One region of the Streptomyces sp. NPDC096205 genome, then DNA from elsewhere that is predicted to be linked to it. Evidence: riboswitches for the same ligand, from Rfam matches in the RefSeq annotation. Region 1 holds a riboswitch; each other region holds the start of a gene.
The links. Region 1 has a riboswitch for cyclic di-AMP ahead of ACIQ6Y_RS24400 (transglycosylase family protein). Riboswitches for the same ligand answer to the same signal wherever they lie in the genome.

Region 1 (10,227 bases):
ACGACCTCGCGCTTGAGGAACATGCCGAGCGTCCAGTCCGCGAAGACGCGGATCTTGCGGTTGAAGGTCGGCATGGCCAGACCGTGGTAGCCGCGGTGCATGTACCAGGCGAGACGGCCCTTGAGCTTGATCTTCATCTTGCCCATGACGATCATCGCGACGCCCTTGTGCAGGCCGAGACCCGCGACCGCGCCCTTGTTGGCGTGGCTGTACTCCTTCTGCGGGAAGCCCCGCATACCGGAGATCACGTTGTCGCCGAGGACCTTGGCCTGGCGCAGCGCGTGCTGGGCGTTCGGCGGGCACCAGGCGTTCTCGTTGCCCGCCTTGCGGCCGACGACGTCGGGGACCTGGGCGTTGTCGCCCGCGGTCCAGATGTAGTCGGTGCCCTTGACCTGGAGGGTGGGCTCTGCGTCGACGTGGCCGCGGGGGCCGAGCGGCAGGCCGAAGCGGGCCAGGGCCGGGTTCGGCTTGACGCCGGCGGTCCACACGATCGTGTTGGAGTCGACCTCGAGCCCGTTCTTCAGCACCACGTGGCCGTCGACGCAGGAGTCCATCGAGGTGGAGAGGTAGATCTCCACGCCGCGGCTCTCCAGGTGCTCCTTGCCGTACTGGCCGAGCTTGGGGCCGACCTCGGGAAGGATCTTGTCGGCGGCGTCGACGAGGATGAAGCGCATGTCCTCACGGGACACGTTCTTGTAGTACTTGGCCGCGTCGCGGGCCATGTCCTCGACCTCACCGATGGTCTCCGCACCGGCGAAGCCGCCGCCGATGAAGACGAAGGTGAGCGCCTTGCGGCGGATCTCCTCGTCGTTGGTGGAGTCGGCCTTGTCGAGCTGCTCGAGGACGTGGTTGCGCAGGCCGATGGCCTCCTCGATGCCCTTCATGCCGATGCCCTGCTCGGCGAGGCCGGGGATCGGGAAGGTGCGGGAGACCGCGCCGAGGGCGATCACCAGGTAGTCGAAGGGCAGCTCGTACGCCTCGCCGACCAGCGGGGCGATCGTGGCGACCTTGCGGTCCTGGTCGATGGTGGTGACCCGGCCGGTGAGGACCTCCGCCTTGGGCAGCACGCGTCGCAGCGGGACGACGACGTGGCGCGGGGAGATGCTGCCGGCGGCGGTTTCGGGGAGGAAGGGCTGGTAGGTCATGTACGACCGGGGGTCGACGACCGTGACGGTCGCCTCGCCGTAGCGCATCTTCTTGAGAATGCGCCGAGCTGCGTACAGGCCTACGTACCCACCGCCTACTACGAGGATCCTGGGACGCTCCGTGGTGCTCATGCCATCGAGTATCCACCCGCCTCAGGGGGGTCGCTCGTGCGCCCCTTCACAAGCTTCCACGGGGCCCGTGTTACACTCCGCGGCCCACGTGATCCAGGCCACGCTGCGGATCGGGAACCGTGTGGTGGCCTGGACCGTTGTCCATACCGCGTGAGCTGCCTCTCCGGGCCTCGGAAACCGTCGTGAGCCCCCTGCAGACGCCTTGGGCGCCCCTCTCGGGTAAGACGCCCCGTCTCGCATTCGAAGGCCCCGAGGGGCCCCGGAACGGCTTATCGGAGGCCCTTCAGCCCCCTCCGCGACCGAAATCCTTGTGAAGAACTTCACGAAGTTTTCCGACGTGGCGTCACCGGAGGCGGTTCCCGGACCCCCTCAGGGCGCTCAAACGGGGCCCTGACCTGCTCAACAGAGGCGCGGAGGGGCTCGATGCGGGCGCGGTGGAGCGCCGCCGGTGCGTCGGCGGCGCTCGTCGATTCCGGGGTGGATCCGGGGCTGCCGGCTGTCTGCCGGGGACCCGGGGTGGATCCGGGGCTGCCGGCTGCCTGCCGGGGACCCGGGGTGGATCCGGGCCGCCGGCTACCTGCCGGGGCCGGGCTTGTCGGAGCCGTAGCCCGGCTTGCCGGAGCCTGGCCCGGCGGAGCCCTTGCTGGAGCCGTAGCCCCGCTTGCCGGTGTCGTCGACCGTCTCGGCGTCGCTCTCGATGCGCTCCTTGCGCACCCGCCCGCGTACGGTCTCCTCCTCGGTGTGCTCCTCCGTGGTCAGGCGGACGCGCTCCATCGGCACGACCTCGGTGTCCACGACCGGCCGCTCCTCGTGCAGCACGACCTCGTGCTCCGCCTCGCTGATCTCCGGCCCGGACAGCGCGGCGTCGCGGTTGGCCTCGGTGATCGGCTCCCGTTCGACGCGCACCTCCTCGTGCCGCAGCGGAACGGTGCGCTCCTCCTCCTCGGTGACGACGTACTTGCGCAGCCGGACCCGGCCCGCCTCACGGCGCTCGACGCCCACGTGCATCCGTTCCTCGGACCGCGTCATGGCGTTGTCGTCGTAGCCCGCACGCGCACCGGCCGCCGCGCCGGTGCCCGTGCCCGTGGCGGCCATGCCGCGCTTGCCGGTGGGCGCCGTGCCGGTGCCCTTGCCGGTGGCCGCTGTGCCGCGCTCGCCGGTGGCCGGTGTGCCGGTGCCCGCCGCCATGCCCGTGCCCGCCGCCATGCCCGCGGCGCCTGCCGTGCCCGCGGCACCAGCGGTACCCGCGGCACCTGCCGCGCCTCCGTGCGCCCAGCCGCTCTCGCCGGGCTCGTTGGCGCGGGCCCAGGACTCGTCCCAGCTCATGCCGTAGTACTCGTAGAGCTGGTGCTCCTCGGTCGCCGACAGGTGGCCGCCGGAGTCGACGTCCACATGCGGGGCGTCCTTGACCTTGCCCTTGGAGTACGGGACCTCGATGTGGTCGTCCACCAGCGAGGCGTCGCGGATGGGCACGAAGGACTCGCTGGTGCCGAACAGGCCGGTCTTCACCGACGCCCACTCGGGGCGCCCGGTGGCGTCGTCGAGGAAGACGTGCTTGGCCTCACCGATTTTCTTGCCGCCCTCGTCGAGGACCGGATGGTCCAGGACCGCGGGAATCTGCTCTTTGGTGATCATGCTTGTTTCACCCTTCTTCCGGAGCGATTCCCTTGGCGGGTTGACGCCACAAAAGGTGTGAAACTACCCATAGGCAACAAAGAGCACATTCTTTCCGTAAGTGCTATCGCCTCACTTCAGTGCTCTCCCGTCACGCGACGGACCAGGCGATGCCGTCCAGGATGTCGTGCTCGCTGACCACGACCTCCTGCGCGCCGATCCGTTCCATGATCGACAGCAGCACCAGTGCGCCCGCCGCGATCACGTCGACCCGGCCCGGATGCATGGCCCCGACCGCCGCCCGCTCGGCGTGCGTGGAGCGCAGCAGCCACTCGGTGATCTCACGGACCCTGTCCCGGGAGATCCGGGAGTGGTGGATGGCCGCCGAGTCGTACTCCGGCAGCTCCAGTGCGATCGCAGACACCGTCGTCACCGAGCCGGCCAGGCCCACCAGCGTGTGCGCCTCGCGCAGCGGGACGGTCCGCTCGGCGAGGTCGAGCGCGGCCTCGATGTCCGCCCTTATGGCGGCGACCTGCTCCTCGGTGGGCGGGTCGGTGACCTTGCCGTCGTGCACCAGGTGCCGCTCGGTCATGCGCACACAGCCGATGTCGACGGACCGGGCGGCCCGGACGTGGTCGTCACCGACGACGAACTCCGTGGAGCCGCCGCCGATGTCCACGACCAGGTACGGCCTGGTGAGGTCGTCGCGGCCGGTCAGCTCCTTCGTGGCCCCGGTGAAGGAGAACTCGGCCTCCTGGTCGCCGGTGATGACCTCGGGCTCGACGCCCAGGATGTCCATGACCCCGCGCACGAACTCGTCGCGGTTCTCGGCGTCCCGGGAGGCGGAGGTCGCCACGAACCGCAGCCGCTCGGCGCCGTGCTCCTTGATGACGGCCGCGTACTCGCGGCACGCGGCGAAGGTCCGCTCCAGCGCCTCGGGGGCCAGCCGCCCGGTGCGGTCGACGCCCTGGCCGAGCCGCACGATCGTCATACGGCGGTCCAGCTCGACAAGTTCACCGGTGGCAGGGTCGCAGTCGGCGACCAGCAGGCGGATGGAGTTCGTACCGCAGTCGACGGCGGCGACCCGGGTCACCGGCCCTCCCCCTCTTCGCTCTTCTCGGGCAGGGTCACGCACGCGCCCTTGCTCCACCACTCCGGCAGCATCGCGAGGGCCTCGTCGCCGAGCGGGTTCACACCCGGGCCCGCGGCCAGCGAGTGCGCGACCAGGACATGCAGGCACTTGACCCGGTCCGGCATGCCGCCGGCGCTCGGGAAGTTCTTCAGCTCCTCGATCTCGTCGCGGCGCCGGATGTAGTCCTCGTGTGCGGCACGGTAGGCCGCGGCCAGCTCCGGGTCGGACTGCAGGCGCTCGGTCATCTCCTTCATCAGACCGCTGGCCTCCAGCGTGCCGATGGCCGAGTTGGCCTTGGGGCACGTCAGGTAGTACAGCGTCGGGAAGGGCGTGCCGTCGGGCAGCCGGGGGGCCGTCTCGACGACGTCCGGCTGGCCGCAGGGGCACCGGTGCGCGATGGCGCGCAGCCCGCGCGGCGGCCGCCCGAGCTGCTGCTTGAAGGCCTCGACGTCCGCGTCGGTGGGCTCGGTGCGGGGTGTGGTCGGCGGGGGCGTTTCCATCTGGCCTGAGGTTGTCTCTCTGCTATCTGTCACTGGTCGGAGGCGTCGGCCTTGTCGACGCCGTCCCAGACGTTGGAGTACCAGGGGCGGTCGGCCGCCCCCTGGTCGGTGCGGGACTGCTCGGCGGCGTCCGGGTCGACGACGATGTAGCCGGTCTCCCCGGGCATCACATAGTGCAGCCGCTCGCGGATGCGCTGCTCGGCGAACGCGTCGTCCTGCCACCGCGCCTTGAGGTCGCGCAGCTGCTCGACGCGTTCCCGCGCCTGCCGCTGCTGCCGCTCCATGTCGGCGATCTCGGCGCGCTGGGCGACGTACTGCCGCATCGGATAGGCGAGGGCGACGATCAGCGAGCAGACCACCAGGGCGAGCAGCGCGGCCCGGCCGGTGAGCCGGGAGCGGCGCGCCTGGCGGCGGGTCTGGGAGCGGTAGACACGGGCCGCGGTCTGCTCGCCGAGCAGTCGCAGTCTGGTCGCGGTGGAGAACCGGTCCCGGTCCTTCACGGCCATGTTGCCCGCCTCCCGATCACGCACGTACGTCCCCGCACACGGTACGGGACCGAGTACGGGGACGTACGTACGACGCTGCCTGTCAGGCCGCCTTACGGGGTGACGGTCAGCCCTTGAAGCGCGGGAACGCGCTGCGGCCGGCGTACACCGCGGCGTCGTCGAGGATCTCCTCGATGCGCAGCAGCTGGTTGTACTTGGCGACGCGCTCGGAGCGGGCCGGGGCACCGGTCTTGATCTGGCCGCAGTTGGTGGCGACGGCCAGGTCGGCGATGGTGACGTCCTCGGTCTCGCCGGAGCGGTGGGACATCATGCACTTGAAGCCGCTGCGCTGGGCCAGCTCGACGGCGTCCAGGGTCTCGGTGAGCGAGCCGATCTGGTTCACCTTCACCAGCAGGGCGTTGGCGGCGCCCTCCTCGATACCGCGGGCGAGGCGCTCGGGGTTGGTGACGAACAGGTCGTCGCCGACCAGCTGGACCTTGTCACCGAGCTTGTCGGTGATGGTCTTCCAGCCGTCCCAGTCGTCCTCGAACAGCGGGTCCTCGATGGACACGAGCGGGTACGCGTCGACGAGCTCCGCGTAGTACTCGGTCATCTCGGCGGCGGAGCGCTCCTTGCCCTCGAAGGTGTAGACGCCGTCCTTGTAGAACTCGGACGCGGCCACGTCGAGGGCGAGGGCGATCTGCTCGCCGGGGGTGTAGCCGGCCTCCTTGATGGCCTCGAGGATGAGGTCGAGGGCCTCACGGTTGGAGCCCAGGTTCGGGGCGAAGCCGCCCTCGTCGCCGAGGCCGGTGGCCAGGCCCTTGTTCTTCAGGACCTTCTTCAGCGTGTGGTAGACCTCGGCGCCCCAGCGCAGGGCCTCGGAGAAGGACTCCGCGCCGATCGGGGCGATCATGAACTCCTGGATGTCCACGTTGGAGTCGGCGTGCGAGCCGCCGTTCAGGATGTTCATCATCGGAACGGGCAGCAGGTGCGCGTTCGGGCCGCCCAGGTAGCGGAACAGCGGCAGGTCGCTGGCCTCGGAGGCGGCGTGGGCGACGGCGAGGGAGACGCCGAGGATGGCGTTGGCGCCGAGCGAGCCCTTGTTGTCGGTGGCGTCCAGGTCGAACATGGCCTGGTCGATCAGGCGCTGCTCGGTGGCGTCGTAGCCGACCAGCTCCGGGCCGATCTGCTCGATGACCGCGAGGACGGCCTTCTCGACACCCTTGCCGAGGTAGCGGTTCGAGTCGCCGTCGCGGAGCTCGATGGCCTCGAAGGCGCCCGTGGAGGCGCCGGACGGGACGGCGGCACGACCCGTGCTGCCGTCGTCGAGGCCGACCTCGACCTCGACCGTGGGGTTGCCTCGGGAGTCCAGGATTTCCCGGGCTACGACGACGTCGATGGACGGCACGAGCATCTCCTTCGTGGATGTGACGCTTTTGAGCAGAACCGTGGTGGCTCTGCGAGACGAGCCTAACCGCCTCCGGGGGATCGGCCAGCCGATCGCCCACCCCGTGGACGGAAACCGATCGTAAATTGTTTCCGAACGGAACAAACGGGCGGCGGTGAGCTCGTCCGTGCACGGCCGCGCGCTTCATCGCCGTACGGGCCCCGCCCCGGGCATCCCCGGGCATGACCCCTGGACATGACCCCTGGGCATGACCCCGCCCCGGTGCGTACGGGGGAACACGCACCGGGGCGGGGAGCCGGCGGGGGAAGCGCTGCCTACTTGAGGTGCAGCTGCTGGCCCGGGTAGATGAAGTCGGCGTCGTCGATGATGTCCTTGTTCAGCTGGAACAGCTTCTGCCAGCCGCCCTTGACGTGGTGCTTCTCGGCGATCGAGCTGAGGGTGTCGCCCTTGACGACCTTGTACTCGCCGTCGCCCTTCTCGACCTTCTTGCCGGTCGGGGTGGTGACGGTCTTCTTGGCGGCCGGGCGCTCCTGCGAGCGGGAGGCGCTCTGCTGCTCGGTCTCGCGGGCGGGGGCGGGGGTGCTCTCCTGCGTGGTGGTGCTGCCGGAGTCGGTGGAGCCGCCGCCGGTGTACGCGGCGCTGGACAGGCCCACGCCGCAGACCGGCCAGGCGCCCTTGCCCTGGCCCGCGAGGACCTTCTCGGCGATTTCAATCTGCTGGGACTTGCTGGCCTGGTCGGCCGTGGCGGCGTACTGCGTGCCGCCGTACGCGGCCCAGGTGGAGGCGGAGAACTGCAGACCGCCGTAGTAGCCGTTGCCGGTGTTGATGGACCAGTTGCCGCCGGACTCGCACTGGGCGACGGCGTCCCACTCGGAGGCGGTGGCGGCGGAGGCGTTGCCGGCCGCCATCAGCGGGGCGGCGACGGCGGCGCCGGTCACACCGGCGATGGCGATGGCGCGAGTGGCCTTGGACGGACGACGGTGCTTGCCCTTGCCGGAAAACAGCATGGAGGATCCCCTCACCGACGCCTGCGAGGTGAGCTGTCGGGTTCGGGCCGGTTGAGTTGCCCGGCCGCGGCTCTCACGAGCTGCGGCTTCACCCCAAGCCGGTTCCGGTGTCGAGTTTCCTCAACTGCCGGACCCGGCGCCTACCTTGGGTCCCCCGCTCCTGCCTACGGCGCTTGACGCGACGACTGTTCCCGGGCTGCCACTGGCAGGATTCGGCGTTTGTGGCGGCCGGGGCTCGTGTTGGCGAGCGGTCATGACCGTAGACAGGCGATCGGCGGATTTTCAAAGACGATCAGGGCTTCTGAGACTCATCCCACAGTTTCGCCAAACCGGACATTTAGCGGCGAACCATGACGTGAACTCCCGCTACTTTTCGCCCGGTTCGACCCCTACCGCGAGCGTCTGACCGGGCAGGATGAGGTCCGGGTCGACGCCGACCGTCTGCCGGTTCTCGGCATACAGCTCCGACCATCCGCCCTGGAGGCCAAGGGAGTCGGCGATGCCCCACAGGCTGTCGCCGGCCCGCACGGTGTACTCGCCGTCGGCGGCGTCCCGCACGGCCGCACCGCTGCGCGAGGCGTGACGCCCCGTGGAGTCGCCCGTACGACCGTCCGCCACGCCCTCCTCGACGCCCTCGTCGGCGCTGTCGCCGCGGTGGCGGCCGGTGGCGGTCTCGTCCGAAGAGGTACCACTCTGGCCGGACTTGTCCGAGTCGCCCTGTGCGTCGCCCGTGGCGGAGCTGTCGGGCGCCAGTGCGGTGGCGTCGGGGTCTTCGCTCGGGTCGGCGTCCGAATCGGGCGAAGGGTCCGTCTTGGTCGTATTGCCCTGGTCGTCCTGGGCGGTCCGGCCGCTCGCGTCGCTGTCGGCGCTCTCGCCGTCGGCCTCGGTCGACGAGTCGTCGGACGACGAGGCCGACTCGGACGGAGAGGGGAGCAGACGAGAGGAGTCGGACGAACCAGATGTGTCGGACGTGTCGGACGAATCGGGGGTGTCGATCAGGCCGCCCAGACCCGAGGAGGTGTCGTCGGAGACGCCGGTGTCGACGTCGGCCGGCGCGGAGTCCTCACCGAGGCCCGAGAGCGGGCCGCAGGTCGGCCACGCCGTGACGCCCTGGTCCGCGAGGACGCGCTCGGCGACGGCTATCTGCTGCTGGCGGCTGGCCTGCTCGGGGCTCGGGGCGTAGTCCAGGCCGCCGTAGGTCTCCCAGTCGGTCTGGGTCAGCCTCAGGCCGCCGAAGTGGCCGTAGCCGTCGTTCGCGCTCCAGGCACCGTCCGTCTCGCACTCCGCGACCCGGTCCCAGGTGGTGCCGTCCGCCGCGCTCGCGCCCGAGGCGCCGAGCAGCGGGATCGCGATGGCGGAGCCGGTCACTCCGGCCGCGACGAGGAGAGCCGGAGCCTGGCGGGGGCGACGGTGACGACCGTTCCCGGAGAGCATGCGGAAGCCTTTCGTGCGACAGCAGTGATCGGCGCGGCGTGTGATGCGGGGCGCCGCACTGATGGGTGAACGTATCGGCAGACGATCACTTGTCACAAGTTAATGCCGCACAGATCACGTGAAGATCACAGACTTGAGGGTGTGTCACGTTTGTCTGTGTCAGCTTCCTGTGCCGGCCCCGGCACTGGGGGTGAACTCCACCGGCAGCGTGCGCAGGCCCCGCATGATGAGGCCGCCGCGCCAGCGCAACTCGGCCGGATCCGCGGCCAGTCGCAGGTCCGGCAGCCGGGTGAGCAGTGTGGCCAGCGCGGTCTGCCCCTCCAGCCGGGCCAACGGGGCGCCCAGGCAGTAGTGGATGCCGTGCCCGTACCCCAGATGCTGGTTGTCGCGGCGGGCGAGGTCGAGGGTGTCCGGGTCCTCGAACCGGGCCGGGTCCCGGTCCGCCGCGGCCAGCACCACCAGCACGGGGTCGCCGGCCGCGATGTCCTGCCCGCCGATGGCCAGCGGCTCGGTGGCGAACCGCCAGGTCGCCAGCTCCACCGGCCCGTCGAAACGCAGCAGTTCCTCCACGCCGGTCGCGAGGAGGCCGGTCTCCTCCGCGGCGAGCGAGCGCTGGAGACGCTCGCGCTGCTCGGGGTGCGTGAGCAGGGCGAACGTGCCGTTGCCGATGAGGTTCACGGTCGTCTCGAACCCGGCGAACAGCAGGATGAACGCCATCGCCGCCGCCTCGTTCTCGGTGAGGTGCTCCCCATGGTCCGAGGCGCGGATGAGGCCCGAGATGAGGTCCTCGCCCGGCGCGGGCTCCGCGGGCAGCGCCTCCCGCTTGCGGTGGATGAGCTCGGCGAGATAGCCGCGCATCTTCTTGACCGACCGCGCGACCCCGCCCCGCGGGCCGCCGCCGTGCCGGATCATCATGCCCGCCCAGTCCCGGAAGTCGTCCTGGTCCTCCCGCGGGACGCCCAGCATGTCGCAGATGGCGTAGATGGGCAGCGGGAAGGCGAACTCATGGATGAGGTCCGCCGAACCCTTCGCCGCGAACTGGTCGATGAGGTGGTCGGTCAACTCCTGCACCCGCGGCGCGAACTCGGCCACCCTGCGCGGTGTGAACGCCTTGCTCACCAGCCGCCGGAGCCTGGTGTGGTCCGGCGGGTCGATGTTCAGCAGATGCGTCATCAACTCCGCCTTGCGCTCACCGGGAATCCCCGTCTTCCCCTTCGCGTGCGCCGGCTCGTCGTGATGCTCCGGGTTCTTCGACAACCGCGCGTCCGCCAGCGCCTGCTTGGCATCGGCATAACGCGTGACCAGCCACGCCTCCACCCCACTCGGCAACCGCGTCTTCCGCACCGGCGCGTGCTCCCGGAGCCAGGCGT
Region 2 (10,227 bases), on a different contig from region 1:
CCCTCGGACACCGGCACGGCCGTGTACTCCAGCACATACGGGCCTTCGAGCCGCTGCCGGAACCAGACCGTGACCCCAGCCGGTACGTCCACCTCCAGCACCCCGCCGGACGCGGTGACCGTGCCGCCGTCCTGCAGTTCGGTCGCCCACCGGCCGAGGCCGTGCCGGAAGTCGTCGTGGGCGAGCAGACGCCCGTGGCGGGGGCTCGCGCTCGCAAGACCGGCCGGGGCGAGCGCCGCGAGGGCCGCTCCGGCGGCCAGGGCTCCGAACGTTCTGCGCGTGGTCGTCACGGAAGAGGCTCCTTCGGCGGGGGTGAGCGGGGGCAGCCATGGAGTGCCGACCGGATCTCGGGCAACTCCGGGCGCGCGTCGGTGAGTTCGACCACGGTCACCTCGACGGCGTGGGCGTACACCACCGAACGCGCCAGGACGCCAGCAGAAAGCGCTTGCCGTCCTGTCGGGGACCACTCTGGCCACAACACGCCGCCGCTGTCGACACCCCGGCAGACTCCGCCACACCGCCGCAACACGGAGATCACGAATCTCCGGGTCCGGACACACCGAAGGCCGGACCCGGGGATCGGGGTCCGGCCTTCGGCGGTGTGGGCCGCGGGCGTCAGCCGATGGCGACGCCGTGCGAGCGGAGGTAGGCGACCGGGTCGACGTCGGAGCCGTAGTCCGGGGTGGTGCGGATCTCGAAGTGCAGGTGCGGGCCGGTCACATTGCCGGTCGCGCCGGAGAGGCCGACCTGCTGCCCGGCGGTCACCGTCTGGCCGGCCGAGACGGACAGCGCGGACAGGTGGGCGTACTGGGCGTAGTAGCCGTCGGCGAGCTTGACGACGACCTGGTTGCCGTACGCGCCGCCCCAGCCCGCGGAGACCACGGTGCCCGCGCCGACGGCCTTGAGCGAGGTGCCGGTCGGGACGACGAAGTCGGCGCCGGTGTGGTAGCCGCTGGACCACATGCTGCCCGCCACGCGGTAGCCGGTGCCGACGGTGGCTCCGCTCACGGGGGCGGTGTAGCCGTTCGCCGCGGTGGTGTCCGCCTGGGTGGCGGCCGGCTCGGAGGCCTTCGAGGAGTCAGCGGTCTCGGAGGACTGCGTGGCCGGCTTCGGCGCCTCGGACTTCTGCGGGGCGGCGGACTTCTTCGCGGCGGACTCGGAGGACTGCGTGGCCGCGGCCTTCTTGCCGAGCGACAGCTTCAGGCCCGGGTGGATCAGCGACGGGTCGCTGCCGACGACCTCACGGTTGTCCTGGTACAGCTTCTGCCAGCCACCGCTGACGTGCTGCTCCTGGGCGATCTTCGAGAGATAGTCGCCGACCTTCACGGAATACGTGCGCGGCGTCGCGGCCTTCTTCTCGGCGGCCTTGATGGCGGTCTTCTGGACCGTCGCGGCCGAGCTGACGGCCTTCTCGGGGACGGACTGTCCGGTCGCGGCATTCGCACCGGTGGCCGCGAGAAGCGGCAGGGCGAGTGCGGCGCCACCGGTACCGGCGACGGCGATGGAACGGGTCAGGCGCTGGGCCTTGGGACGGCGGTGCTTACCCTTCGCGGGCATGGGCGTTTTCCTCTCCGGCGCCTGCGAGGTGAGCTGTCGGGTGCGGACTGGAGATGTCCGGCCGCGCCGGGCGCGGCTTAACCCCGAGCCTGTTTCCGGAGACCGGAACAGGCGGATGTACCTGTGGGTCCCCCGCTCCTGCCGTACACGGGTGGGTTTGCGCGGGCTCCGGTCGGCGGCAGGATTAGGCGTCCGTCCGGATCGGTGGCGAACGTAAGCGACCAAGACGCAAAGGGACAAGCAAGAGGTTCCACCCGAAGGCCTTCTTCTTGATCCCTTTCGGGAATTCCCGGTCACCCTCCGTGCATTTCGGCCGTTCCGCATTCGCCAAATGCCCTTGAAAAACGCATTGATTACGTGAGCATGACGGGCGACGCACGGTCACGGCTATGACGCTGCTCACGTGACGCTGCTCCACGTTCCTTTATTCCAGAGCGAGTTGGAAGGAAGGCGCTAATTCGGACAGAAAGCCCAGATGCGACGCAGACGGAGAAGCGGCACATACATATCCCAGGGAAGCCGTGTCGTAGGGTCAGTCGTATGGTCATGGACGTGCCCGTCGGTCGAGCCGCGCCGGCGGGACCCGACCGGAGGGAGCCCCACGTGACGCAGCAGGTCCCGTCGACCGAGCCGGAGCTGGCCGGAGTCCGCAATTTCCGTGACGTGGGCGGACTGCCGACCGTCGACGGACGCCGGGTGCGCCAGGGCGTGCTCTTCCGCAGCGGCCACCTCGCGCACGCGACCGCCGAGGACGCGGCCTTTCTCACGACCCTGGGCCTGCACACGATCTTCGACTTCCGCAACGCGGCGGACCAGAAGCTGGAGGGCCCGGACGTGGAGCTGCCGGGCGTGCGCAACGTCAACCTTCCGCTGAGCGACCCGGCCGACGGCGCCGAGTTCTGGAAGATGGTCCGCGAGGGCGACCTGGACCAGCTGCGCGCGATCCTCGCCGACGGCAAGGCGGCGAACCGGATGATCACCTCGTACCGGATCATGGTCAAGGAGCGCACCGCCGAGCACTCCCAGGTGCTGCACGCCCTCGCCGAGGACAGCGTCCCCGCCCTGATGCACTGCGCCGCGGGCAAGGACCGCGCCGGCCTGTCGATCGCCGTGACCCTGCTGGCCCTGGGCGTCGAGCGCGACGCCATCCTCACCGACTACCTGGAGTCGAACGCCAAGCACCGCCGCTACAAGGTGCGCCGCAACGGCGACGCCTCCGCCTACTCGCCCGAGGTCATGGAGCTGCTCAGCCCGCTGTTCGACGCCCGCGCGGAGTATCTGACGGCGGCGATGGAGACCATCGAGGAGACCTGGGGCGGGGTCGACGCCTATCTGGAGCGGGGCCTCGGTGTGACGCCCGACACGCGCGAGCGGCTGCGGGACCGGCTGCTCGACTGAGCCGGCCTGAGCGGCGGGAGCCTACTTGGCTCCGACCTCGAACAGCAGATAGAGGAACCCGGCGAAGACGTGCCCGGCCACGATGTAGATCAGCAGCCGGATCCACAGGGTGCGGGGAAACTTCTCCTCGATGTCGCTCATGGCGTGTCTCCCGTCATGGGGCCCAGGCACAACGCGGCCGTGGGGCTCTGCAGCAGGGTGTGGACGAAGAGAAGGTCGACGCCGCCCTCGTCCTCGGCGGCGATGCGGTGCGGGGTCAGCGAGTCGAAGTGCGCGCTGTCCCCGGGACCGAGGCGGTGCGCGGTGTCGCCGAGGCGCAGCCGCAGCCGCCCCGTCAGCACGTGCAGCCACTCCTCGCCTGGGTGCACGCGCACGATGTCGCCCTGGGAGCCGTACGGCACGTGCACCCGCAGGGCCTGCATGCCGCGGCCGGGCGCACCGGCCTGCCAGTAGGTCCAGCCGCCCGCCCGGGTCGGTTCCATGTCGTCGGCTCGTACGACGGCGTCCCGGTCGGCGACCCGCTCCCCCAGCAGCTCGGAGACGGTCGTACCGTAGATGCGGGCGAGCGCGAGCAGCATCGGCAGCGAGGCCTGGCGCCGGCCGGTCTCCAGCCGGGACAGATGCGCGGGCGAGAGCCCGGCGGACCGCGCGGCCGCCTCCAGCGTGAGGGAGGCCCGGCGCCGCAGGGCGCGCAGCTGGGGCGCGACGGCGGGCAGGTCACCCACCGGCGCCTCGGCGGCCGGTTCGTCCGCGGCAGGCTCGTCCACTGAAGGCTCGGTCTCGTGAGAGCTCATGCTCTCCATTCAGCCGCAGGCTTGCCTCTCGGGCAAATTTATTGCCTCAGAGGCAAACGCGGTAAGCCCCTCACAGCGGTAAGCCCCAGCTGCAACCCTCAGCGGTTGGCCACCGCCTGCTTCACCAGCGTCCTGCCGAAGTCCCACATCAGCCCGCCCCCGCTGTGCGCGTCGTCCATGACCTCGGTGAAGGCGTCGACGAACCGGTCGACCTCCTTCTCCCCGACGATCAGCGGCGGAATCAGCTTGATCACCTCCAGGTGGTCCCCGGAGACCTGGGTGAGGATGCGGTGCCGCTGGAGCAGCGGGACGACGACCATCTGCGCGAACAGGCCCTTGCGGGCGGCCTGGAGCATGGCCCAGCGGCTGCGCAGCTTCAGCGACCTGGGCCGGCCGAACTCGATGCCGATCATCAGCCCCCGGCCGCGTACGTCGGCCAGCAGCTCGTAACGGTCGACCAGCGCGGCGAGCCGGGACCTCAGCAGCTCGCCCGTGGCCCGTGCGTTCGCGACGATCTGCTCGTTCTCCATGACGGACAGCACGGCCAGGCCGGCCGCCATGGCCTGGGCGTTGGAGCCGAAGCTCGCCGAGTGGACGAGGACGCGGTCCATCGACGAGTAGACCTTCTTGAAGATCCAGTCCTTGCCGAGGGTCGCGCCCACGGGGACGTACCCGCCGGACAGGGCCTTGGCGACGCACACCAGGTCCGGTTCCACCCCGTCCTCGTGCTGATAGGCGTAGAAGTCGCCGGTCCGGCCGAGGCCGGTCTGCACCTCGTCGGCGACGAGCAGCGCCTTGTGCCGGTGCAGCAGTTCCTGCGCGGCGCGCAGATAGCCGGGCGGTGTCTCGTGGACGCCCTTGCCCTGGATCGGCTCGACGATGAGGGCGGCCACGTCGCCCTTCTTCAACTCCCTTGCCAGCGCGTCGAGATCACCGAGGGGGACGGCGGTGTCGGGCAGCAGCGGGGCGAAGCCGTCGCGGAAGCCGTCCTCGCCGTTGACGGACAGGGAGCCGGTGGTCAGGCCGTGGAAGGCGTGGTCGCAGTAGAGGACGCGCGGTTTGCCGGTGGCGCGGCGGGCGAACTTCAGGGCGGTCTCCACCGCCTCGGTGCCGCTGTTGCCGAAGAACACCCGGTCCAGGTGGGGGCTGTGGGCGAGCAGCTTCTCGGCGAGCAGTCCGGGCAGCGGCTGGCAGTCGAAGCGGGTGAGGTCGGCGAGGCCCGCGTCGAGGACGTCGTGCAGCGCCTTGCGGACGACCGGGTGGTGCCGGCCGAGGCCCATCACCCCGAACCCGGCGAGCATGTCGAGGTAGTCGTTCCCGTCGGCGTCCCAGAAGTAGGCGCCCTCGGCACGCTCGTACACCTTGTCGAAGCCGATGGTGTGCAGCATGCGCGGGAGCTGGTGGTTGAGGTATTTGCTGTGCAGCTCGTAGCGTTCGGCGGCGCGCTCGGCGAGGAGTCTGCCGAGGTCGAACTGCCCGGTCCCGGCGGCGGGTTCGGTGGTGGTCATGCGGGTTGCTCCTCGACCGGATCGGCTTCTGACGTCTCTTCCCGCACGGCCAGGCTCGCACCGATCCGCCCGGCGATCTCGACCGGCGTGAGCCCGATGTCGGCCAGCACCTCACCGCGCTTGGCGTGCGCGAGGAACTGCTCGGGGATGCCGAATCTCCTCACCGGTACGTCGACGTCGGCGTCGCCGAGTGCCAGGGCGACGGCCGAACCGACCCCGGCGGCACGGCTGTTGTCCTCGACAACGGCCACCAGCCGGTGCCCGGCGGCCAGTTCGGGCAGGGCGGGATCGACCGGCTTGACCCAGCGCGGGTCCACGACCGTGCAGCCGATGCCCCGGGCCTGAAGCAGCTCGGCCGTCTGGAGACAGACCGGGGCCATCACCCCGACGGCGACCAGCAGCACCTCGGGGCGTTCGGATCGTCCTAGGACGTCCATGCCGCCCACCCGCCCCACGGCCGGGATCTCCGGGCCGACGGACTCCTTCGGGAAGCGCACCAGCGTCGGCGCGTCGTCCACGGCGACCGCCTCGCGCAACTGGGCGCGCAGTTGGCCGGCGTCACGCGGGGCGGCGATCCTGAGGCCCGGCACGACCTGGAGCACGGACATGTCCCACATGCCGTTGTGCGAGGCCCCGTCGACGCCCGTGACCCCGGCCCGGTCCAGCACGAAGGTGACCCCGCAGCGGTGCAGGGCGACGTCCATCAGGAGCTGGTCGAAGGCGCGGTTGAGGAAGGTGGCGTACACGGCGACGACCGGGTGCAGTCCGCCGGTCGCGAGCCCGGCCGCGCTGACCGCCGCGTGCTGCTCGGCGATGCCCACGTCCCAGACCCGGTCCGGGAAGCGCTCGGCGAACCTGCCGAGCCCGACGGGGTGCAGCATGGCGGCGGTGAGGGCGACGACGTCCTCGCGCTCCTCGCCGATCCTGACGATCTCCTCGCCGAACACCGAGGTCCAGGACGGCCCGTTGGAGGGCGCGAGCGGCTCGCAGGTCAGCGGGTCCATCACACCGACGGTGTGGAAGTGGTCCTCCTCGTGCGCGAGGGCGGGTTCGTAGCCGCGGCCCTTCACCGTCAGGCAGTGCACGAGGACCGGCCCGTGGAAGCGCTTGGCGCGGCGCAGCGCGGACTCGACCGCGCCGATGTCGTGCCCGTCGATCGGGCCGACGTACTTCAGGCCCAGGTCCTCGAACATGCCCTGGGGGGCGAAGGCGTCCTTGAAGCCCTTCTTGGCGCCGTGCAGGGCCTCGTAGAGGGGGTGGCCGATGACCGGGGTGCGCAGCAGGACGTCCTTGCCCCAGGCGAGGACCTTCTCGTAGCCGTCGGTGGTGCGCAGGGTGGCCAGGTGGTTGGCGAGGCCGCCGATGGTGGGGGCGTAGGAGCGTTCGTTGTCGTTGACGACGATGATCAGCGGGCGGTCCTTGGCGGCCGCGATGTTGTTCAGCGCCTCCCAGGCCATGCCGCCGGTCAGGGCGCCGTCGCCGATGACCGCGACGACATGCCCCTTCTCCCCCTGCACCTGGCGGGCCTTGGCGAGTCCGTCGGCCCAGCCGAGCGCGGTGGAGGCGTGGCTGTTCTCGATGACGTCGTGCTCGGACTCCTCGCGCGAGGGGTAGCCGGACAGGCCGCCCTTGCCGCGCAGCTTGGAGAAGTCCTGACGTCCTGTCAGCAGCTTGTGGACGTAGCTCTGGTGGCCGGTGTCCCACAGGATGCGGTCGGTCGGTGACTCGAAGACCCGGTGGAGGGCGATGGACAGCTCCACCACTCCCAGGTTGGGCCCGAGGTGGCCGCCGGTTCGGGAGACCGCGTGCACCAGGAACTCCCTGATCTCGTCGGACAGTTCGCGAAGCTCCGCCTCGGACAGCGACTTCAGGTCGCGTGGTTGCCGGATGTTCTCCAGAATCGTCACGCTCGGGCCCCCTTCGGTCCGTGCCTCGTACTCAATTCACTTCGACTGCTCCGCGAGCTTCAGTGCCTCCTCGACGAGGGTCTCCACGATCTTCGACTCGGGTACGGTCTTGATGACCTCGCCCTTGACGAAGATCTGGCCCTTGCCGTTGCCGGAGGCGACGCCGAGGTCGGCCTCACGCGCCTCGCCGGGCCCGTTGACGACACAGCCCATCACGGCGACCCGCAGCGGCACCTCCATGCCCTCCAGGCCGGCCGTGACCTCGTCGGCCAGCTTGTACACATCGACCTGGGCGCGCCCGCACGAGGGACAGGACACGATCTCCAGACGCCGCTGCCGCAGGCCGAGGGACTCCAGGATCTGGATGCCGACCTTGACCTCTTCTGCGGGCGGGGCGCTCAGCGAGACGCGGATGGTGTCGCCGATGCCCCTGCTGAGCAGCGCGCCGAAGGCCACGGCCGACTTGATCGTGCCCTGGAACGCCGGGCCCGCCTCGGTCACGCCCAGGTGCAGCGGGTAGTCGCAGCTCTCGGCGAGCTGCCGGTACGCCTCGACCATCACGACCGGGTCGTTGTGCTTCACCGAGATCTTGATGTCGTGGAAGTCGTGCTCCTCGAACAGGGACGCCTCCCACAGCGCGCTCTCGACCAGCGCCTCCGGCGTCGCCCTGCCGTACTTCTGGAGCAGGCGGCGGTCCAGGGAGCCGGCGTTGACGCCGATGCGGATGGGTGTGCCGTGGTCCTTGGCGGCCTGCGCGATCTCCTTGACGCGGTCGTCGAACTGCTTGATGTTGCCGGGATTGACGCGTACGGCCGCGCAGCCCGCCTCGATCGCGGCGAACACGTACTTCGGCTGGAAGTGGATGTCGGCGATCACCGGGATCTGCGACTTGCGCGCGATGGTCGCGAGGGCGTCGGCGTCGTCCTGCGTGGGGCAGGCGACCCGGACGATCTGGCAGCCGGACGCGGTCAGCTCGGCGATCTGCTGGAGGGTGGCGCCGATGTCGGAGGTGCGGGTCGTGGTCATCGACTGCACCGACACCGGGGCGCCGCCGCCGACCGCCACCGGCCCGACGTGGATCTGCCGCGACACGCGCCGCTCGGCGATCGGCCGGGCCGGTACCTCGGGCACGCCCAAGGGGATGGCGGTCATGACATCACTCCCGGTTTCCGTTGACCGTCTCGCGCATGGCCCGCAGCGACTCCTTCAGGGAGCCCATGGTGGCCAGCACGGCGGTCGGCTCGTAGCCGCAGTGCGCCATGCAGTTGGCGCAGCGCGGGTCCTTGCCGCGGCCGTACTTGTCCCAGTCGGTGTCCTCGATGAGTTCGCGGTACGTCGACACGTAGCCGTCGCTCATCAGGTAGCAGGGGCGCTGCCAGCCGAAGAGGGAGTAGTTGGGGATCGCCCAGGCGGTGCAGGGGAAGTCGACCTTGCCCTCGAGGAAGTCCAGGAACAGCGGGGAGTGGTTGAGCCTCCAGCGGCGCCGGTTGCCGCCCGCGAAAGCCTTGCGGAACAGCTCGCGGGTCTGTTCCACGCCGAGGAAGTGCTCCTGGTCGGGGGCCTTCTCGTAGGCATAGGCGGGCGAGATCATCATCTCGTCGACCTTGAGGTCGTCGTTGAGGAAGTTCAGCACCTCGACGATGGTCTGCGGGGTGTCGGTGTTGAAGAAGGTGGAGTTGGTGGTGACCCGGAAGCCGCGCCGCTGGGCCTCCTTGATCGCCTCCACCGCTTCGTCGAAGACGCCTTCCTTGGCGACCGACTCGTCGTGGCGCTCACGCAGTCCGTCGATGTGCACGGCGAAGGCGAAGTAGGGCGAGGGCGTGAAGTTGTCGATCTTCTTGCGCAGCAGCATGGCGTTGGTGCAGAGGAAGACGTATTTCCGCTTGGCCACCAACTGGCGGACGATCTCGTCGATCTGAGGGTGCATCAGCGGTTCGCCGCCGGCGATGGACACCATCGGCGCACCGGATTCGAGCACCGCGCCGACGGCCTGCGCCACCGGCATACGCTGCTTGAGCACCCCGGCCGGGTGCTGGATCTTGCCGCAGCCCTCGCACTTGAGATTGCAGGCGAACAGCGGCTCCAGCTCGACGATGAGCGGGAACTTGTCACGCCTGCGGAGCTTCTGTTCGGCCAGGTATGTAGCGACCTTGATGGACTGGCGCAGCGGCATGGCCATCTGGCTCACCTCCCAGGGAGCAGCAAAGAACGGTGCCATTCGAAGAAAGCGGGAAGGACGGAGCGAAGCACTCGGAAGGCTGATATTCCACCGCGTACCGTGCTGATCCGGACGAGTTCGTGTTCCGGGGCGTCCACGACCACCCGGACGGCCGCAACCGGGCGTTCGCCCGTCCGTACGGCGCTCAGGAGGGTGGCGGCGGACTCCATGTCGACGGCGATCGCGCCGGTCGCGAGCAGCGCGGAGCGCTCGCCGCCGCGCACGACGTGGTCGGAGCCGGTGAGCGGCCCGGTGTGCACGGTGCGGCCCGGCAGGGCCCGTACCAGCTCCTTGACCAGCAGTTCGGTGCCCACGCACGGGGTGCTGCCGCGCGGGTCGCGGGTCTCCTCGGCGACGACCAGGTCGCCGGGGTGCATGCCGGGGGCGAGCCCGGCGCAGAAGCCGGTGGCGAGCACGGCGGCGCCCGCCAGGGCCGGGTCGGCGAGGACCCGGGTGACGGAGCGCTCCGCCGCCCTGGGGCCCATGCCGGTGCGCAGCACGGTGACCGGCCCGTCCGCGCCGCCGCGGTCGCCCAGGCGCAGGGCCAGGTGCTCGATGCCGAGCGCGCAGGCGATCAGCAGCGGTTCCGGGACGGGGGTGGTCGCCATCAACCCCCCTCGACCCTGGTGAAGGGGTCGCCGTGGACGTACCGGCCGAGTGCGGTGAGCGGGAACACCTGCCGGTACAAGTGGTAGTTGATGGAGAAGTCCCAGGGGAAGCCGGTGCCGGTGAAGTACGGCTCGTCCCAGGAACCGTCCTCGCGCTGGGTCGCCGCCAGCCACCCGACACCCCGCTCGACGGCCTTGGAGTGCATCTCCCCCGCGGCCAGCAGGGCGAGCAGCGCC
Region 3 (8,030 bases), on a different contig from region 1:
AGGAGGCGCTGGAGTACGGGCTGGTGGACCGGATCGTGCCCGGCCGCAAGGCGACCCTCGCCCCGCCGACCGGAGAGTGAGGCGCCGGTGCTGCCACCCGAACTGCCGCCGCTGCCCGCGCTGACCCGCGCGGAGGGCGAGTTGATCGACCGTTACCTGGAGGCCGTCGACCTGCTGGGCCGGATCAACCCCGCGCACCACGGCGACACCTACGGCGGACTGCGCGCCGCTCAGGCGCTGGTGCGCAAGGCCATGGAACTGCGCGACGCGCTCGCCCTGATGCACCAACGGGGCGAGACGGAGCTGCACGCGCCGACGCTCGCGCGGGCGCTGCGCGTCCTGGACGGGGAGCGCCGGACGGCGCGTGTGGCGCTGCCGGCGCGCTCCGACGGCTGAGCGCGCGAGGCCACCGTTAAACGGACCAAATGACGTACCCCCTTTCGGAGTAGAAGGTTGTCGTATTGCGGGGCCCCAACAGTTGCGTGATACGCGCGCTTTCACGGCGGAACAATGCGTTCCGGCCCTGGTCCGGGGCCGTTCGGCGGTCTTGACAGACGCTTGTCGATCAAGCTGTCCACCCGAACGGGTGAGTGGTGAGTAACAACACAAATCCCCGGTTCCATTGGGTATTTCGGACACTTGTGAGTGAAGATCCCTGACTGACGACAAGCCCCCGCCACCGCGGCGGGGCGGTCCGGGCGGACGCCGAGTCCTGCCGCCGCCCGGATGACCGGTCGACAGGAGTGGATCGGCAGGAGTGGAGGACCCAAGCACGACGGTCCGCCGGAGCGCAGTTGTCCGAGCGGTCCTTGGGGTGAAGCCGCCTTCGGGTGGCCGGGCCACTTCGCCAGCCCGAATCCGACAGGTCATCCTTCACAGGCGGCTGACGAAGGGTTGCGCATGACCGCGCAGAATCGTGTCCCGTCGCTCATGGCCCGTGCCGGTACGGCCTCGGCCCTGACTCTCGCCGCCGTGGGCGGCTCCCTGGTGGTGCCCGGCGTCGCCGCCGAGGCCCAGGCCGCCACGTCCGCGACGAAGGCCCTCCAGGTGGCAGCCTCGAAGAAGGGCTCGCCCTACAAGTACGGCGCCACCGGTCCGCACCGGTTCGACTGCTCGGGCCTCACTCTCTACTCGTACAAGAAGGCGGGCAAGTCTCTGCCGCGCACCGCTGCCCAGCAGTACAACAAGACCCGGCACATCTCCGCCAAGAGCCGCAAGGCGGGGGACCTGGTGTTCTTCCACTCGGGCTCGAACGTCTACCACGTGGGCATCTACGCCGGTAAGGGCCGCATCTGGCACGCCCCGAAGACCGGGGACGTGGTCAGGCTCCAGAAGATCTGGACGAGCAAGGTCTGGTACGGCCGCGTGAGCTGACCTGCTCCCGGGCGGTACGGCTCCCTGACCCGCCGTCACCGCCCGGGGCCACTCCTGGGCCCCCGAGCAGCGTCCGCGCGCTCTCGGGGGCTCACGGCTCCTGCTGGCCCGCTGCGGTCACCGGATGAGCCGGGACGGTCCAGGGCAGCTCGATCAGGACCGTCTTGCCGCCCTCGCGCGTGGGTCTGACGCGCAGTCTGCCGCCGCACTCCGCCGTCAGCCAGCGGATGATCACCATGCCGCGGCCGTTGTCCTGCTGCACCGCGGCCGGCAGCCGCTTCGGGAACCTCGGATGGCTGTCGGTGACGCCGATGCGCAACTGTTCGTCACGCTCCAGGCGCACGGCCACCGTGAAGGTGGGTGACTGCCCGAACGTGTGCTGTACGGCGTTGGTGGCGAGTTCGGAGACGATCAGCCGGACGGTGTTGGCGGCCTCGGTGTCCGACGGCAGGCCCCACTCCCCCAGGGTGCCGATGACGAAGGCACGGGCCGCGGAGACCGAGGCGGGATCGCTCGGCAGAGTGACGGATGCTTCCAGGTGGTCTGCCATGGCGACGTCGTCCCTTTCCCACGGGATCGCGGTCCGACAAGAATCGGATGGTTCGAGTACGGTCCCGGACTGGTGCTTCGTTCGCCAGACTGCCACCAGCACGCCGGTAACGGTGGCGATCCACCAAGATATGCATATATCTGTCGCTCGAAGCGGTGAACTCTGCGACGGCAGACCCTATTTGGGCGGCCCTTGAGGAGTAGGGAGGGGCCCATGCAGCACGGTCCGGCGGTGCGCCGCCGAAAGCTCGGCGCGGAACTGCGCGCGCTGCGCACCCGTACGGGACTCACCAGCGGCGAGGCGGCCCGGCTGGTGGGCTGGCATCAGTCGAAAGTGAGCCGGATCGAGACGGGCGCGAGTGGCGTGAAACCGTCCGACGTGCGGTTACTGCTGGACGCCTACGGCGTCTCCGACCCCGAACTGCGCGAGCTGCTGCTGATGTTGGCCGGCTCCGACGACGGGATCGGCCGGCACCACTGGTGGCACGCCTACCGCGGGGTGCTGCCGCCCGCCTACCGGGACTTCATCAGCCTGGAGTCGCAGGCCAGCGCGATGCGCACGCTGGAGACCTCCGTGGTGCCCGGACTGCTGCAGACCCCCGAGTACGCCCGTGCGGTGACCCGGGCCGCGGTGGCCGGCCTCGCCGGGGAGCCGGACGAGCGGGTGGACGCGCTGGTGCAGGTGCGGCTCGCCCGGCAGGAGGTGCTGCGGGCGCAGCCGCCGCTGCGGCTGAGCGCGGTGCTGGACGAGGCCGTGCTGCGCCGGGAGGTGGGCGGGCCCGAGGTGATGCGGGGGCAGGTGCGGCGGCTGCTGGAGGCGGCGCGGCTGCCGCAGGTCCGTATCCAGGTGCTGCCGTTCTCCGCCGGGGCGCATATCGGCATCACCGGGCCTTTCGTTATCTTCTCATTTCCGCGCACTTCTGATCTGGATGTGGTTGTTCTCGACCACATGACGAGTAGCCTCTATCTCGAACGGAAAGAAGACCTGGAGGCCTACACCGAGGCCTTCAACACCCTTCAGGCACACGCCCTTTCACCCGAGGACTCGCTGGATCACATCGCCGGGACAGTTGACGGCGCATAAGGAGGCACCATGTCTGCACTGCCTCGGAACGTCCCCTCCAGTACCCGATTGCACAGCGCCCAGTGGCTGCGCAGCAGCTACAGCACCGGAGCCAACAACTGCGTCGAGACGGCCCGTTGGTCGGGCCGGCTCGCCGTGCGCGACTCCAAGAGGCCGGAGGGACCCGCGCTGCTCTTCTCCCCCGAGAGCTGGGCGGGATTCACGGCCGCATTCCACTGAGGGTCGTTCGAGGCCCGTCCCAGGGTCGTTTCACTCTGAAAACGGATCAGTTCTGAAACACGGCCGTGGATCGCCGACTCACGGTCGCGTCCGACCGATCACCCGTACAGCGCGTTCGATCTGTTCCCCGGAGAGGTCCGCGCGGGCGGTCAGCCGCAGCCGGGAGATGCCGTCCGGCACGGACGGCGGCCGGAAGCAGCCCACGGCCACCCCGGCGGCGCGGCAGTCCGCCGCCCACCGCACGGCCTGCTCCGGGGACGGAGCGCGCACCGACACCACGGCGGCGTCCGGCCGTACCGCCTCATGGCCCGCCGCCGTCAGCCGCTCGTACAGCTCGGTCGCCACCTCCCGCGCCCGCGCCGCCCGCTCGGGCTCACGGCGCAGCAGCCCCAGGGCCGCCAGGGCCGCGCCCGCCGCGGCCGGGGCGAGGCCGGTGTCGAAGATGAACGTGCGGGCCGCGTTGACCAGGTGCTCGATCACCCGCGCGGGGCCCAGCACCGCGCCGCCCTGGCTGCCCAGCGACTTCGACAGGGTCACCGTCACGACGACGTCCTCGGCCCCCGCCAGCCCGGCCGCGTACGGCGCGCCGCGCCCGCCGTCGCCGAGTACGCCGAGGCCGTGCGCGTCGTCGACCACCAGTCCGGCGCCGTACGCCCGGCAGGCCTCGGCGAGGGCGGCCAGCGGGGCCGCGTCGCCGTCGACCGAGAAGACCGTGTCGGACACCGCGACGGCCGGGCCGTCGTGGGTGTCCAGCGCCTTGCGGACCGCCTCCGGGTCGGCGTGTCCGACCACCTGGGTGGTGCCCCGGGCCAGCCGGCAGCCGTCGATGAGCGAGGCGTGGTTGCCCGCGTCGGAGACGACCAGCGAGCCGTGCGGGGCCAGCGCGGTGACCGCCGCGAGGTTGGCGGCGTACCCGGAGGAGAAGACCAGGGCCGCCTCGAAGCCGCAGAACTCGGCCAGCTCGCGCTCCAGCGCGGTGTGCAGTTCCGTAGTGCCGGTGACCAGCCGGGAGCCGGTCGCGCCGCCGCCCCAGAGCGCGGCGGACTCCTGCGCCCCCGCGACGACCTCGGGGTGGCGGGCCAGTCCGAGGTAGTCGTTGCTCGCGAGGTCCAGCAGCGGCGAGTCGGCGGGGCGCGGGCGCAGCGTCCGTACGAGTCCGGCGCGGCGGCGCAGTTCCGCCGACTCGTCGATCCAGCCGAACGCCATGGGTCCCTCCGCAGGATTTGTAGGCAGTGGACAGACACTAGCTGCAGGGGCAGCCGCCCACGGTGTGGCAATACCCACACGTCGAACGCCCTTCGTTGTGCGAAGTCACATTGGCCCGGGGTACCTCCGTACGACAGGATCGGCTCTCATGGATCTGCTGAACACGCTGGTGGACAAGGGGCTTCGGCGCGAGCTGCCGACCCGCGAGGAAGCGCTCGCCGTGCTGGCCACGTCGGACGACGAGCTGCTCGACGTCGTGGCCGCGGCCGGAAAGGTGCGCCGGCACTGGTTCGGCCGGCGCGTGAAACTGAACTATCTGGTCAATCTCAAGTCGGGCCTGTGTCCCGAGGACTGCTCGTACTGCTCCCAGCGGCTCGGCTCGAAGGCCGGGATCCTGAAGTACACCTGGCTCAAGCCCGACGAGGCGTCCGAGGCGGCCGCCGCGGGCCTCGCCGGAGGCGCCAAGCGGGTCTGCCTGGTGGCCAGCGGGCGCGGTCCGACGGACCGTGACGTGGACCGGGTGTCGGAGACCATCAAGGCGATCAAGGGCCAGAACGAGGACGTCGAGGTGTGCGCCTGCCTCGGTCTGCTGTCCGACGGCCAGGCCGAGCGGCTGCGCGAGGCGGGCGCCGACGCCTACAACCACAACCTCAACACGTCCGAGGGGACGTACGCGGACATCACGACCACGCACACCTACGCCGACCGCGTCGACACCGTGCAGAAGGCGCACGCGGCGGGTCTGTCGGCCTGCTCGGGCCTGATCGCGGGCATGGGCGAGAGCGACGAGGACCTGGTCGACGTGGTGTTCTCGCTGCGCGAGCTGGACCCGGACTCGGTGCCGGTCAACTTCCTCATCCCGTTCGAGGGCACGCCGCTGGCCAAGGAGTGGAACCTCACCCCGCAGCGGTGCCTGCGCATCCTGGCGATGGTCCGCTTCGTGTGCCCGGACGTCGAGGTGCGCATCGCGGGCGGCCGTGAGGTCCACCTGCGCACGATGCAGCCGCTCGCGCTGAACCTGGCCAACTCCATCTTCCTCGGCGACTACCTCACCAGCGAGGGCCAGGCCGGCAAGGCCGACCTGGAGATGATCGCCGACGCCGGGTTCGAGGTGGAGGGCGCCGGGGAGGTGACGCTGCCGGAGCACCGGGGCGCTGCCGGGGGCTGTGGTTCCCATGCGGCCGCGGGTGACTGCGGCTCGCACGAGGACGAGGCGTCGAGCGGCTGCGGTTCGCACGGGGGCGGCGGGGTCTGCGGCTCCGTGCCGGCTGCCGCCGAGGCCGCGCCCGCCGTGGGCGAGCCGCGGACCGACCTCGTCGCCGTACGCCGTCGTGGTGCCGGTACGGACCTCGCGCCCAATGCCTGAGCTCGGTGTGCCGGAGCTGCTGGATCTGGACCGGCGGCATGTGTGGCATCCCTACGGTCCGATGCCCGGCAAGGCGCAGCCGCTCGTCGTGGAGTCGGCGAGCGGGGTCCGGCTGCGGCTCGCGGGCGGCTCGGGCGAGCTGGTCGACGGCATGTCGTCCTGGTGGGCGGCGATCCACGGCTACCGCCACCCGGTGCTGGACGAAGCCGTGCAGGATCAGCTCGGGCGGATGAGCCACGTCATGTTCGGCGGGCTCACGCACGAGCCCGCCGTACGGCTGGCGAAGCGGCTTGTCGACATGTCGCCCGACGGTCTCGAGCATGTGTTCCTCTGCGACTCCGGGTCGGTGTCGGTCGAGGTCGCGGTGAAGATGTGCCTGCAGTACTGGCGTTCGCTGGGCCGCCCGGAGAAGCGGCGGATGCTGACCTGGCGCGGCGGCTACCACGGGGACACCTGGCAGCCGATGGCCGTGTGCGACCCGGACGGCGGCATGCACGCGCTGTGGTCGGGCGTCCTGCCGCAGCAGCTGTTCGTGGACGCGCCGCCTGCCGAGTACGACGAGACGTACGCGGAGCTGCTGCGCTCGGCGATCGCGGAGCACGCCCATGAGCTGGCCGCGGTGATCGTGGAACCGGTCGTGCAGGGCGCGGGCGGCATGCGCTTCCACTCCCCCGCCTATCTGCGGGTGCTGCGCGAGGCGTGCGACGCGCACGACGTGCTGCTGGTGTTCGACGAGATCGCGACCGGCTTCGGCCGTACGGGCGCGCTGTTCGCGGCCGACCACGCGGGCGTGACGCCGGATGTGATGTGCCTGGGCAAGGCGCTGACCGGCGGCTATCTCACGATGGCGGCGACGCTGTGCACGCCGCGCGTGGCCGACGGGATCTCGCAGGGCGAGGTGCCGGTGCTGGCGCACGGGCCGACGTTCATGGCCAACCCGCTCGCCGCCGCGGTGGCCTGCGCCTCGCTGGACCTGCTGCTCGGGCAGGACTGGGCCACGGAGATCAAGCGTATCGAGGCGGGCCTGCGCGAGGGGCTCGCCCCGGCCTCGGAGCTGCCCGGTGTGCGGGACGTGCGCGTGCTCGGCGCGATCGGTGTCGTCCAGCTGGACCACCCGGTCGACATGGCGGCGGCGACGGCGTCCGCGGTGCGCGAGGGCGTCTGGCTGCGGCCGTTCCGGGACCTGATCTACACCATGCCGCCGTACGTCACCGGTGACGAGGACGTGGCGCGGATCGCGCGGGCCGTGTGCGCGGCCGCGCGCGAGGGATGAAACGGAGAGAAGCGGATATGCCGGTCCTGGTGATCACAGGTACGGGCACGGAGGTCGGCAAGACCGTCACGACCGCCGCGGTGGCTGCCGCGGCGCTCGCGGCCGGCCGGTCGGTCGCCGTGCTGAAGGGAGCACAGACGGGCGTACGGCCGGACGAGCTCGGGGACGCGGCCGAGGTGGCGCGGCTCGCGGGCGAGGTCGCCGTCGCCGAACTCGCCCGGTATCCGGAGCCGCTGGCCCCGGCGACGGCGGCGCGGCGGGCGGGGCTCGCCCCGGTGCGACCGCGGGAGATCGCGGACGCGGCGGCCAAGCTGGCCACGGAGTACGACCTGGTGCTGGTGGAGGGCGCGGGCGGGCTGCTGGTGCGGTTCGACGACGAGGGCGGCACCCTCGCCGACGCGGCCGAGCTGCTGGGCGCGCCGGTCCTGGTGGTCGCCTCGGCGGGCCTGGGCACGCTGAACACCACGGAGCTGACGGCCCGTGAGCTGCGCCGCCGCGGCCTCGACCTGGCCGGTGTCGTCATCGGCAGCTGGCCCGACGACGCCGACCTCGCCTCCCGCTGCAACCTCGCCGACCTGCCGGAGGTGACCGCGGCTCCGCTGCTCGGCGCCCTGCCGGCCGGGGCGGGCGCGCTGTCCCCGGACGTTTTCCGGGCCTCCGCGCCGGGATGGCTCGCGCCGCGGCTGGACGGAGCCTGGGACGCGGAAGCCTTCGCGGCGCGGTGGGCCGCGCCCTCGGCGACGTAGGCCCGCTGCGCCCGGCGGTCGTGGGCGTGGGTGCGGAGGCGTGGGGCGGGGCAGAATCGGCGTAAGGCCCGTCCTGCCGAGGAGGTCCCCATGCCGCTGCGTTCCACGGCCGCCGGCAAGCCGGCGCGGGATGCCGTGCACCATCCGCTGTTCGCCCGCTACTACGCCCGGGTCAGTGTGGCCGCCGAGACCCGGATGGGCATGGGCGGCATC

Region 2: another riboswitch for cyclic di-AMP. It lies ahead of ACIQ6Y_RS02715 (peptidoglycan DD-metalloendopeptidase family protein); the one in region 1 lies ahead of ACIQ6Y_RS24400 (transglycosylase family protein).
Region 3: another riboswitch for cyclic di-AMP. It lies ahead of ACIQ6Y_RS18555 (C40 family peptidase); the one in region 1 lies ahead of ACIQ6Y_RS24400 (transglycosylase family protein).

The regions. Positions count from the first base shown of each region.
Region 1 covers NZ_JBIWFS010000006.1:491,144-501,370, reverse strand. The annotation lists gene ACIQ6Y_RS24430 (NAD(P)/FAD-dependent oxidoreductase) at 1-1,277, opposite strand, end outside; gene ACIQ6Y_RS24425 (DUF2382 domain-containing protein) at 1,851-2,912, opposite strand; gene ACIQ6Y_RS24420 (exopolyphosphatase) at 3,043-3,984, opposite strand; gene ACIQ6Y_RS24415 (DUF501 domain-containing protein) at 3,981-4,523, opposite strand; gene ACIQ6Y_RS24410 (septum formation initiator family protein) at 4,553-5,029, opposite strand; gene eno (phosphopyruvate hydratase) at 5,136-6,416, opposite strand; gene ACIQ6Y_RS24400 (transglycosylase family protein) at 6,731-7,423, opposite strand; cyclic di-AMP (ydaO/yuaA leader) riboswitch at 7,427-7,605, opposite strand; gene ACIQ6Y_RS24395 (transglycosylase family protein) at 7,790-8,857, opposite strand; gene ACIQ6Y_RS24390 (cytochrome P450) at 9,017-10,227, opposite strand, start outside.
Region 2 covers NZ_JBIWFS010000001.1:593,989-604,215, forward strand. The annotation lists gene ACIQ6Y_RS02710 (DUF6250 domain-containing protein) at 1-290, opposite strand, end outside; gene ACIQ6Y_RS02715 (peptidoglycan DD-metalloendopeptidase family protein) at 616-1,557, opposite strand; cyclic di-AMP (ydaO/yuaA leader) riboswitch at 1,563-1,721, opposite strand; gene ACIQ6Y_RS02720 (tyrosine-protein phosphatase) at 2,161-2,955, shown strand; gene ACIQ6Y_RS02725 (DUF6126 family protein) at 2,977-3,096, opposite strand; gene ACIQ6Y_RS02730 (helix-turn-helix domain-containing protein) at 3,093-3,749, opposite strand; gene ACIQ6Y_RS02735 (aspartate aminotransferase family protein) at 3,848-5,257, opposite strand; gene dxs (1-deoxy-D-xylulose-5-phosphate synthase) at 5,254-7,164, opposite strand; gene ispG (flavodoxin-dependent (E)-4-hydroxy-3-methylbut-2-enyl-diphosphate synthase) at 7,201-8,316, opposite strand; gene hpnH (adenosyl-hopene transferase HpnH) at 8,321-9,343, opposite strand; gene ACIQ6Y_RS02755 (1-hydroxy-2-methyl-2-butenyl 4-diphosphate reductase) at 9,349-9,990, opposite strand; gene shc (squalene--hopene cyclase) at 9,990-10,227, opposite strand, start outside.
Region 3 covers NZ_JBIWFS010000004.1:566,247-574,276, forward strand. The annotation lists gene ACIQ6Y_RS18545 (ATP-dependent Clp protease proteolytic subunit) at 1-80, shown strand, start outside; gene ACIQ6Y_RS18550 (hypothetical protein) at 88-396, shown strand; cyclic di-AMP (ydaO/yuaA leader) riboswitch at 694-897, shown strand; gene ACIQ6Y_RS18555 (C40 family peptidase) at 901-1,374, shown strand; gene ACIQ6Y_RS18560 (ATP-binding protein) at 1,466-1,924, opposite strand; gene ACIQ6Y_RS18565 (helix-turn-helix domain-containing protein) at 2,138-3,007, shown strand; gene ACIQ6Y_RS18570 (DUF397 domain-containing protein) at 3,017-3,226, shown strand; gene ACIQ6Y_RS18575 (8-amino-7-oxononanoate synthase) at 3,305-4,432, opposite strand; gene bioB (biotin synthase BioB) at 4,581-5,798, shown strand; gene ACIQ6Y_RS18585 (adenosylmethionine--8-amino-7-oxononanoate transaminase) at 5,791-7,071, shown strand; gene bioD (dethiobiotin synthase) at 7,089-7,817, shown strand; gene ACIQ6Y_RS18595 (class I SAM-dependent methyltransferase) at 7,908-8,030, shown strand, end outside.